Regions from separate parts of the Bacillus sp. PK6-013 genome, predicted to be linked through region 2. Evidence: predicted binding sites of a transcription regulator. Region 2 holds the regulator's gene; the other holds the start of a gene.
The links. Region 2 encodes Rex, which represses fermentation and respiration genes when NADH is low (regulators of the CRP and FNR family bind a similar motif). Its sites were predicted from a motif close to TTGTGAAATATTTCACAA; they were not measured.
Positions count from the first base shown of each region.

Region 1 (6,008 bases), 1.4 Mb from region 2:
ACCGCCAATTACAGACGAACTTTCTCATGCTGCTTCAGCAGAATTTGTATTTTTCCTACCAGCTTTTTTTGCGTTACCTCAACTCCTCCGCAGAAGACGACGCGTGAGAAGGGCCTCCCCCTTCTTTCCCTTCCTTTTCTAAATGTGATCTACTTAACTTTTTTTCTTTTTCATTTCCGCTACGATACACATGAATGCAAACGAAAGGACAGATGAAAGATGATACATTGCGATTTCGACAAGTCTCCGTTTATCGTCATTTGGGAGCTGACAAGAGCGTGCGAGCTCAAGTGCCTTCATTGCCGGGCATCGGCTCAAAATAAACGCGATCCGCGGGAGCTCACCCTGAAAGAGGGAAAAGATTTAATTGATCAAATTCATGCGATGGACAATCCCCTCCTCGTGCTGACAGGGGGTGACCCTTTAATGAGAGACGACGTATTCGCCATTATTGAGTATGCCGTCCAAAAAGGGGTTCGCGTCTCCATGACCCCGAGTGCTACGCCGAATGTTACAAGAGAAGCGATTCAATCAGCAAAAGAAATCGGCTTATCCCGATGGGCGTTCAGCTTGGACGGCCCAACCCGAGAGATTCATGATCATTTTCGAGGAACGGACGGTTCCTTTGACCTGACCATGAAGGCCATACGCTACATTCATGAATGCCATCTGCCTCTGCAGATTAATACCGTTATATCCGCTTATAACATCGATTACCTGGATGAAATGGCAAAGCTGATCGAAGAATTGAACTGTGTATTATGGAGTGTATTTTTTCTCGTCCCGACAGGCCGCGCGAAGCGGGAAGATATGATTTCGCCGGTGGACCATGAAAAAGTCTTTCTTTGGCTCAGCCGTTTGGCAAAAGAAGCGCCTTTTGACATCAAAACGACAGCAGCCCAGCACTACCGACGGGTCGTTATTCAACAAAAAATGCGGGAAGCGAAAGACCCCAACATGAAAATCCGTTATGAACACGCATTGCAGAAAGGGAAAATGGATGCGATCGGCGGATTGGGCCGGGCTCCGAAAGGTGTGAACGATGGCAACGGCTTTATGTTTATCTCCCATATCGGCGATGTATATCCAAGCGGACTCCTGCCGTTTAAAGCCGGAAACATCCGCGAACAGCCGCTGGCTGAGATTTATCGCGAATCACCGATCTTTAAGGATTTGCGAAATCCGGACGGATTTAAAGGAAAATGCGGCGTCTGTGAATTCCGCCATGTGTGCGGCGGTTCGCGCTCACGTGCCTATGCTCTGACAGGCGATTATCTGGAAAGCGACCCGAGCTGTATTTATATTCCGAAGGCTTTGCGCTGAAAAATGTGATGTACGTCACATTTTTTTCAGCATACTTGTATTACGGTATAGATGAGAATGATCATCACTATCAAAGGATGTGATCCCTCTGCATAATAAAAAAATTGATTTGAACGATTCCGTATACGAACTTTGCACATTGCATCCTGAACTAAAAGCCGTGATGAAGGAAGCCGGGTTTAAAAACATAACGAAGCCCGGCATGCTGGAAACAGCCGGGCGTATCGTGACGATTCCGAAAGGCGCACGAATGATGCAAATCGAATGGCCGCATGTCTTAGACATATTGAAAGCGCACGGATTTGACCCCGTTTGGAAAGGAGAAAAACAATGAGCGAAATGATTAACAACCGGGAAACGCAGCAAGGTCTGCCAGAGGAAAAAAAGCAGCTTCTGAAAGAAATCATCATCGACCTTCATAAAGGAAAACCGCTTGCCGACGTCAAAAAACGGTTTGAAAAGGCGTTCGGTTCAGTCAATGCTGAAGAAATCGCTCAGCTGGAACAGGCGTTAATGAAGGAAGAAGGCATTACCCCCGAAGAAATTCAAGAGCTTTGTTCCGTTCACGCCGCTGTGTTTAAAGGATCGATTGAAGACATTCACCGCGCTGACGCCGATAAGCAGCCAGGCCATCCCGTTCATACTTTTATGAAAGAAAATAAAGAAATCGACCTCCTTTTGAACTTTAAAATGCAGTTTCATTTGGAACGTTTTGAAAAAGAAGATCACCGCGACAACATTCTCAAGCTACTCACAGACTTAAACTTGCTCGCCGATGTCGACAAACATTACAGCAGAAAAGAAAATCTTCTCTTCCCCTATTTAGAAAAGTATGGAATTACTGGGCCCAGCCAAGTGATGTGGGCTGTCGATGATTTTATCCGCAAGAGCATCAAAGAAGTGAAGCGTTTGTTGGAAGAGTATACGCCGGACAAAAAAGATGAAGTCATCCGCGAGCTAACGTTTATCATTCAAGAAGGCACGGAAATGATTTATAAAGAAGAAAATATCCTCTTGCCGATGGCGCTCAGAACGCTGACAGAAGACGAATGGCTGAAAATCGCGGCTGAAAGCGACGAGATAGGATATTGCCTGACTGCTCCGGAAACGGTGTGGAAGCCTGAACGCCATCAGCTCAAAACAACAGAAGAGGCGGCTGACGGATATGTCAGGCTCTCTACTGGTATTCTGTCCGTGGCCCAGCTTGAGCACATGATGAACCATCTTCCGGTCGATATCACCTTCATCGATGAAAACGATGTGGTCCGCTATTTTTCACACGGAAAGGAACGGATTTTCGCAAGGACAAAAGCCGTAATCGGCCGGACCGTCCAAAACTGCCATCCGCCGGCAAGCGTCCATATCGTCAACAAACTTCTTGACGACTTTAAATCAGGCAAAAAAGACGTTGAAGACTTTTGGATCAAATTTAAAGACAAATACGTGTTCATCCGCTATTTTGCCGTACGCGATGAAAACGGCCGCTATATCGGAACTTTGGAATTCACCCAGAACATCGCCCCGATTCAAGAGATTACCGGGGAAAAGAGAATTTTGAACACGAGCGATTGACCCATTCGACAGCCCGCTTCCATGCAGGCTGTTTTTTTGTCCTCCCTCTCCCCTCCTGAAAATGTGACAAATTTGTGAAAACCCGAAACCATGTGACAAATTTAACAAGGTCCAGCGCCTCCTCCATATATAGTGAGGGTAGCATCACTGACTCAGAAGGAGTGAACCAGCAATGAAAAAAAAGAAACAGAGTCCCATTTTCAGGAGATTAAATTATTTCTCTCCTATTGAACGCCATTCCAATCAACACAGCCAAACCACTTATGAAGACCGGAATTGGGAAGATGTATACAGAAATAGATGGCAGCATGATAAAGTGGTTCGCTCTACCCACGGGGTGAACTGTACAGGCTCCTGCAGCTGGAATATCTACGTCAAAAACGGAATCGTCACATGGGAAGGGCAGCGACTCGATTACCCTTCGACTGGCCCTGATATGCCGGACTTTGAACCGCGCGGCTGTCCGAGGGGAGCGAGCTTTTCCTGGTATATATACAGCCCGCTCCGCGTGAAATATCCGTATGTACGCGGTGTGCTGATCCAGATGTGGCGCGAGGCGCTAAACAGCAGCAAAAATCCGCTGGAAGCATGGAAATCAATTATCGAAAACCCTGAAAAAGCAAAGGCCTATAAACAGGCACGCGGAAAAGGCGGATTTGTCCGCGCCGAATGGAGCGAAGTCCTGAAGCTGATTTCGGCTTCCCTTCTGTACACCATTGCCAAATACGGTCCTGACCGAAATGTCGGCTTCTCGCCGATTCCAGCCATGTCGATGCTCAGCCACGCAGCAGGGTCACGCTTTATGTCCCTGATCGGCGGGCCGATGCTGAGCTTCTATGACTGGTATGCCGACCTCCCTCCTGCTTCACCGCAAATTTGGGGAGATCAAACCGACGTTCCGGAAAGCAGCGACTGGTACAATTCAGGCTACATCATGACATGGGGTTCTAATGTGCCGCTTACCAGAACGCCTGACGCTCACTTTTTAGCCGAAGCCCGCTATAAAGGGGCAAAAGTGATTTCGATCAGCCCGGACTTTGCCGAGTCCTCAAAGTTTTCCGATGATTGGCTGAGCATCAGACAAGGCACGGACGGCGCACTGGCCATGGCGATGGGCCACGTCATTCTCCAAGACTTTTATGTCAACCAGAAAACGGAGCGTTTTATTGATTATGCAAAACAATATACCGATTTCCCGTTTTTGGTGACTTTGAAAGAGGAAAACGGAACGTTCACAGCAGGCCGCTTCCTCCATGCTAAAGATATCGGGCGTGCTACAGAGCATGATGAGTGGAAGCCTGCCGTTTGGGATGAAGACACAGATGGATTTGCGATTCCGCAGGGCACGATGGGCTCCCGCTGGGACGGCCAAGGAAAATGGAATCTGCGCATGGTTGATGAGGATTCAGAAAAACCGATCACACCTCGGCTTTCCATGCTTGGACACGAAGATATGATCGGCACGGTCAACATTCCTTACTTCTCACATGACGGCAATAAAGTGCTTGAAAGACCGCTTCCGATCAAAAAAATGATTCTGGACGGAGAGGAAGTTTTTGTTTCTACCGTTTTCGACCTGACGCTCGCCAACTATGGCGTCAACCGCGGAATTGACGGGCAGACGCCGGCATCATTTGATGATCCTGAACCGTTTACACCGGCTTGGCAAGAGCCGATTACTGGCATTAAAAGTGAAATGGTGATCAAAATCGCAAGGGAATTCGCGCAAAATGCGATTGACACAGAGGGCCGTTCAATGATCATTGTCGGCGCCGGGATTAACCATTGGTTCAATTCAGACACCATTTACAGAGCTGTGCTGAACCTTGTGCTTCTCGTCGGAGCTCAAGGGGTTAACGGAGGCGGCTGGGCCCACTATGTCGGCCAGGAAAAACTCCGGCCGGCCGAAGGATGGCAGACGATCGCGACGGCAAAAGACTGGGGAGGCCCTGCCAAACTGCAAAACGGAACATCATTTTTCTACTTCGCTACCGATCAGTGGCGCTATGAAGATCAGGAAATCAGCGGGCTTGCTTCCCCTATCGCAAAAACATCGCGCTACAAGCACCACGCCGATTACAATGTGCTGGCGGCAAGACTCGGATGGCTTCCATCGTATCCGACGTTTGAGAAAAACGGTATCGATCTGTATAAAGAAGCAGAAAAAGCAGGCGCTGAGAACGCTCAGCAAGTCGGAAGCTATATCGCCAGACAGCTTGAGGAGAAAAATCTCAAGTTTTCGATTGAAGATCCTGACAATGAAAAGAACTTCCCGAGAAATCTATTTGTCTGGAGAGCCAACTTAATCTCGAGCTCCGGCAAAGGTCATGAATATTTTCTGAAGCACTTGCTCGGCACGACTAACGGACTGATGAACGATGATCAGGATAGCATCCGTCCCGAAGAAATCACATGGCGTGACAAAGCGCCTGAAGGCAAACTCGACTTACTGGTCAATCTCGATTTCCGGATGGCGGGAACAGCCCTTTATTCAGACATCGTGCTCCCTGCGGCCACCTGGTACGAAAAACACGATCTCAGCAGCACGGATATGCATCCGTTCATCCACCCGTTTAACCCGGCAATTAGCGCGCCGTGGGAAGCAAAGTCTGATTGGGATATTTTCAAAGCATTGGCAAAAGCGGTTTCCAATCTGGCTGAAGAAATGGACATGGAACCTGTAAAAGAGGCTGTTGCGACTCCTCTTCTCCATGACACTCCACAGGAAATGGCGCAGCCGCTCGGGAAAATCAAAGATTGGAGCAAAGGCGACTGCCCTGCCGTTCCCGGCAAAACAATGCCGCAAATTCATGTTGTGGAACGGGATTACAAGCAGATTTTCAATAAGATGACATCGCTTGGGCCGAATGTTGTCAAACAGCCGTTTGGTACGAAAGGTATGAACTGGTCTGTTGAAGCGGAATATGATTCCCTCAAAAAAACGATCGGCGTCGTAAAAGACGACACGATCGCCAAAGGCTGTCCTGACATCAGTGATGCAAGACAGGCTGCGGAAGCGGTATTGACCCTCTCTTCCACTTCAAACGGGAAAGTAGCCGTTAAAGCGTGGGAATCGCTTGAAAAAATAACGAATCTTGAGTTGAAAGACTTAG
Region 1 is NZ_CP096417.1:2,284,180-2,290,187, forward strand. It holds gene M1E03_RS11400 (cyclic nucleotide-binding domain-containing protein) at 1-107, shown strand, start outside; gene M1E03_RS11405 (TIGR04053 family radical SAM/SPASM domain-containing protein) at 220-1,323, shown strand; gene M1E03_RS11410 (DUF1858 domain-containing protein) at 1,433-1,657, shown strand; gene M1E03_RS11415 (DUF438 domain-containing protein) at 1,654-2,895, shown strand; gene M1E03_RS11420 (nitrate reductase subunit alpha) at 3,068-6,008, shown strand, end outside.
Region 1: the regulator Rex is predicted to act here: its motif matches at 2,986-3,003, upstream of M1E03_RS11420 (nitrate reductase subunit alpha).

Region 2 (6,008 bases):
TCGGAATCTGTCACCATGTAAGGAGACGCATATCCGCGGTCGAACTGCATACCTTCAACCACTTCAAGCTCTGTTGTGAATCCTTTTGATTCTTCGATCGTGATGACACCGTCGTTGCCGACGCGCTCCATCGCTTCAGCGATCAGGCTTCCGACTTCTTCGTCAGCAGCGGAGATTGAAGCAACTTGTGCGATTGATTCTTTGCCTTCGATTGGTTTGGAGATTTCTTTCAGGCTTTCAACCGCTACAGCCACAGCCTGCTCGATACCTTTGCGCACGCCTACAGGGTTAGCGCCGGCAGTTACGTTTTTAAGACCTTCGCGAATCATCGCTTGAGCTAGAACTGTCGCTGTTGTTGTACCGTCACCGGCAACATCGTTTGTTTTGCTCGCAACTTCAGCAACAAGCTTTGCGCCCATGTTTTCGAACGCGTCTTCAAGCTCGATTTCTTTCGCGATGGTAACACCGTCGTTTGTGATTAATGGAGAACCGAATTTTTTCTCAAGAACGACGTTGCGTCCTTTAGGTCCCAAAGTTACCTTTACAGCATCCGCCAATGCATCTACACCGCGCAGCATTGAACGGCGGGCTTCTTCGCTAAACTTAATATCTTTTGCCATGTTATTCGAACCTCCTATATAATTGTCTCGTTTTTATTTATGACTTAGCCGATAACAGCTAAAATGTCGCTTTCACGCAAGATTAAGTAGTCAGTACCTTCATATTTCACTTCGGTACCTGCATATTTTGAGAAGATGATGCGGTCGCCTGTTTTAACTTCTAATGCAACGCGCTCTCCGCTCTCTAACACACGGCCTGAACCGGCTGCAACCACTTTACCCTCTTGTGGTTTTTCTTTTGCGGAGTCAGGAAGTACGATTCCGCTGGCAGTTTTTTCTTCAGACTCAACGAGCTCAATGACAACGCGATCACCTAATGGCTTTAACAATGAAACAACCTCCTCAATATTTTCATATGTAATTTTAGCACTCGCACTAGGTGAGTGCTAACACAATTCTTATAATAAAGAATCTCCCAGGCAATTTCAAGTGATAAGGTCAAATTTTTTTGCGCTTACATTTCTCCGCATGTCCTTATCATCCTATAATTTAAAAAGAGTGTGTTACAATAAACATAGTCTGAATTAGATTTTTAGAAAAGGAGTACATAAAGCTTGAGAAAACAATACTGGTTTATTATATTGGCATACGTTCTCATGCAATTGTCGGCCGCTGTCGGCTTGCCTCTTCTTTACTTTTTGGGAGTGGGCAAAGGACAGCCAAAGGCTGAAGCCCAGCTTACATTGACAGGCGTCTGGTCTGTCATCGCGTTTACCCTCTGTCTCGTTATCGTGCTGCTGATTTTGCGGACGGTGCCGAAGACGACGCTTCGCAACCGCCCGAAAGCATCGGTTGGAGCGTCAATCGGATGGGCGGTAGCCGGCGTTTTTCTCGCTTTGTTTTCGCAGTCAATTGCCGCTTCGATCGAAATGTACTTGTTCGGGGTCAACCCGGAATCGGAAAATACGCAGCGGATCATGGAAATCATCACCGCATTGCCGCTGATGGTGTTTGTCTCTTCTGTATTCGGACCGATTCTTGAAGAAATCATTTTCAGAAAGATCATTTTCGGTGCAATCTATGAGAAAACGAATTTTTTCATTGCCGCTTTGTTCAGTTCGGTGCTCTTCTCGGTCGTCCATTTGGATTTCAGCCATCTGCTCATTTATACAGCAATGGGATTCACATTCTCCTTTTTATATGTCAGAACCAACCGGATTATCGTGCCTATTTTCGCCCATGTCGCCATGAATACGCTCGTCGTCTTACTGCAGACATTCCGGGAGCCTATTGAAGAATATTTGAAACACGCCGAGAAAATGCAAATGATTATTGGAGGATTTCTATGATGAGAAGCCCTAAATTCTGGGGAGCGATTTATTTATTAACGGGTGTGCTGTTTACATATCTGGCGGCAACCTCGCCCGGAAGCATGTGGTCTTTTTACACGATCCTGCTGATGCTTTTCGCAGCCTATAATATCAGCATTTCCTTTAAAATGTTCGCCCTGGCCGGCAAGATGAAACGAAAAGATCAATAGCCTTTTTTGTGAAGGAAAAGAGCCATTCTGAAAAAGAATGGCTCTTATTTTGTATGGTCGTTCAAAAACGCTTGATTTTCCTCTTGAATCATTGTTTTTTGCGCCTGCCTGTAGGATATTCTTGAAATCACGATACTGATTTCATAAAGAATGAGCAATGGCACTGAGACCATTAAATGCGACAAAAGCTCAGGCGGTGTAATGAGGGCCGCGATGACGAACAACACAAAATATGCGTATTTTCTGATTTTCGCCAAAAACATCGGCGTCACGAGGCCGAGCCTTGTGATAAACATGATGACCACAGGCATCTGAAACAATAAGCCAAAAGGAAGCGTCAACTGAAGCAGAAACTGAAAATATTCGTGTATTCCGATGACCTGGTTGACATTCAGATCATCTGAGACTCTCGTCATAAAGTCCACGACAAACGGAAATAAAATAAAGTAAGAAAAGGCAATGCCGCCTAAAAAAAGAATAATCGATATCGGAATATAGCTGAGCGTCACTTTTCGTTCCTTTTCATACAGCCCCGGGCTGATGAAAGCCCACAGCTGGTATAAAACAAGCGGCGAAGTCAAGACGGCGCCGATGATGAAAGCGAACTGCACGTACACAAATAAAGGATCGGTCAGCTTGAACGCGTTGAGCGTCAGCAGCTTCGCTTCATCCGTCTGCTGCAGATAGATAATCAGCGGCTTTGCCAATAAAAAGCCTGCCGCAACAAATAAAACAAAAAAGAAAAAAGTGATCACAAGCCGTCTGCGTAGTTCTGTGATATGTTCTATCAGCGACATTTCTCTTTCCTTCATAAATGTCATCCTATCCTACTGATCTTCTTTCTTTTTATCGGAATCGTCGTCAGCCAAACCTTTTGTCGCATTCTTAAACTCCCTCAGCGTGTTTCCCGCTGCTCTTCCCAGCTCGGGAAGTTTTTTCGGGCCGAATATCAAAAGCGCCACCACGACAATTAAAATAAAGCTTCCAGGACCGATTGGCATAAAGCCTGCCCCCTTTCCTTTATTTTTCGTTTTCCGTTTTACTTTTCCTGCATTGAATAATGTTTCATGAAATACACCAGCGACTGAAGTTCAACCGCCAAATCTATATGATGAATGCGAATGTGTTCCGGCACATTCAAGCGGGCCGGCGTGAAATTAAGAATGCCTTTAATGCCAAGCTCCACCAGCCTGTCTGTAATCGACTGTGCGGCTTGAGCCGGTACCGTCAAAATGGCGACGGGGATATCATCCGTCATATGCTCTTCAAGTCTATTCAGATCATAGACGGGAACACCGCCGACCTCGGTTCCGATTTTTTCCTCATTGATGTCAAACGCCATGGCGATTTTTGTATTATTATTTTTGATAAAATTGTAATGGAGAAAGGCTGTCCCCAAATTCCCCACGCCAATGAGCGTTACGTTCGTCATTTCATCCTGATCAAGCGTCTTTCTGAAAAAGGACAGCAAATAATTGACATTGTAGCCGTATCCTTTTTTTCCGAGCGCGCCGAAGTACGAGAAGTCCCTGCGGATGGTCGCAGAATCGACTTTGACGGCATCGCTCAGCTCAGCGGAAGATACACGCTGTTTTCCGGATGCATGAAGGTTTTTTAAAAAACGATAATATAATGGCAACCGTTTCGCTGTCGCTTGCGGAATTTTTGAATGATCCATGTTCATAAACTAATCCTCCATGTCTACATCAGCTTTTTCCCTTTTATAGTCACCGTTTTTCCCGCCTGTCTTTTCGAGAAGAAAGGTCGGTCCTATCACCATTCCCTTATCCGCCGCTTTGCACATGTCATATACGGTCAGCGCACATACGGAGGCCGAAGTTAACGCTTCCATTTCCACACCTGTGCTCCCTTTGGTCTTCACTTTAGATTGAATATGCAGGATGCTCTTCTGTTCTTTCTCCTCCCAGCGAAAGGCGATGTCGACTCCTTTCAGAGCGATCGGATGGCACATCGGGATGATGGCGGATGTCTGTTTTGCGGCCATGATTCCGGCCACTTGCGCCACCGACAATACATCGCCTTTTCCGATTTCCCGGTTTTTGATTTTTTCATGTACTGTTCGATTCATAGACACGCTTGAAACAGCCGCAGCTGTGCGTACTGAAGCTTCCTTTTCGCTTATATCAACCATCTTGGCTCTGCCTTGTTCATTAAAATGTGTAAACTCATTCATGTTCTGAACTCTCCTTATAACGATCATACACTATTTTTTTCATTCTGTCTTTTTCTTTGGCTAAAATCTTCCAGACTTCACTTAATTGTTTGCTGACTGCGCAGTGATAGGCTACACTTAAAATAGCAGACAAGAGGTGAAAGATCATGATGATTTTACAAGTGAACCAACTTTCAAAATCGTTTGGAGCCGATACGATTTTAACGAATATAAAACTCGAAGTCAGATCTCGGGACCGGATTGCGATCGTCGGACGCAACGGCGCCGGAAAATCGACTCTTCTAAAGATTATCGCAGGAAAACTTTCATATGAAAAGGGGGACATCATCAAGCCGAAAGATTTGACGATGGGCTACCTTGACCAGCATTCCGGCCTCGATTCCAAGCTGACGCTCAAAGAGGAATTGCTGTCGGTATTTGATTTTCTAAAAAAAATGGAAAAAGAAATGCGCGCGATCGAGGAAAAGATGGCGCAGGCCGGACCGGACATGCTTGAATCATTGATGAAGACGTATGACAGGCTTCAGCAGGAGTTCAAGGACAAAGGCGGCTACCAATATGAGGCAGAGGTCAGATCCGTCATGCACGGGCTCGGCTTTGCGGGGTTTGACGACTCCGTCCGCGTCCAGGACTTAAGCGGAGGTCAAAAAACAAGGCTTGCCCTCGGAAAAATGCTTTTGACAAAACCCGACCTCCTCATTTTGGACGAACCGACAAACCACTTGGATATCGATACCCTGACATGGCTTGAACAATATTTGCAAAATTACAGCGGAGCGATTTTAATCGTTTCCCATGACAGGTACTTTCTTGACAAAGTGGTTACCCAAGTTTACGAGATCAGCCGGTCCCAAAGCAAAAAATATACCGGGAACTACAGCTCTTATCTCCAATTAAAAGCCGAACAGCTGGAAAAGGAAACAAAGCTTTATGAAAAGCAGCAGGACGAAATCGCCAAGCTGCAGGAGTTCGTCGACCGGAATCTGGCCAGAGCTTCGACGACGAAACGGGCGCAGAGCAGACGAAAGCAGCTTGAACGGATGGAGATCATGGATAAACCGCTCGGAGATGAAAAGTCGGCGTCTTTCCGCTTTGAAATTACAAGGCAAAGCGGAAACGATGTACTGCGGGTGGAAGACTTGACAGTAAGCTATCAGGAGCAGCCCCCGCTGCTCCGTTCATTGAACTTTCGCATTACCCGCGGGGAAAGCGTTGCACTGGTCGGACCGAACGGAATCGGCAAGTCAACCCTTTTAAAAGCATTGATTCAAAAGCTGCAGCCGGTATCGGGAACAATCGCGACAGGCTCCCATGTCTCAATCGGCTACTATGACCAGGAACAGGCTGAATTGACGTCGTCAAAACGCGTGCTTGACGAGCTTTGGGACGATTATCCGGAAATGAATGAAAAGGATATCCGGACCTGCCTCGGCAACTTCCTGTTTTCGGGAGAAGACGTATTAAAACCTGTACACGCGTTAAGCGGCGGCGAAAAAGCAAGGCTTGCCCTCGCCAAGCTGATGCTCCAAAAAGCGAACTTCCTTATTCTTGATGAGCCGACAAACCATCTCGACCTGGACAGCAAGGAAGTCTTGGAGAACGCTTTGATCGATTACCCGGGAACGATATTATTTGTGTCCCATGACCGCTATTTTATCAACCGGATCGCGACAAAAGTACTGGAGCTTTCCCGCGACAAAGCAGAAGAATATTT
Region 2 is NZ_CP096417.1:3,636,583-3,642,590, forward strand. It holds gene groL (chaperonin GroEL) at 1-620, opposite strand, end outside; gene groES (co-chaperone GroES) at 665-949, opposite strand; gene M1E03_RS18355 (CPBP family intramembrane glutamic endopeptidase) at 1,175-1,909, shown strand; gene M1E03_RS18360 (YdiK family protein) at 1,909-2,100, shown strand; gene tatC (twin-arginine translocase subunit TatC) at 2,145-2,921, opposite strand; gene M1E03_RS18370 (twin-arginine translocase TatA/TatE family subunit) at 2,928-3,101, opposite strand; gene M1E03_RS18375 (redox-sensing transcriptional repressor Rex) at 3,140-3,784, opposite strand; gene moaC (cyclic pyranopterin monophosphate synthase MoaC) at 3,788-4,294, opposite strand; gene M1E03_RS18385 (ABC-F family ATP-binding cassette domain-containing protein) at 4,441-6,008, shown strand, end outside.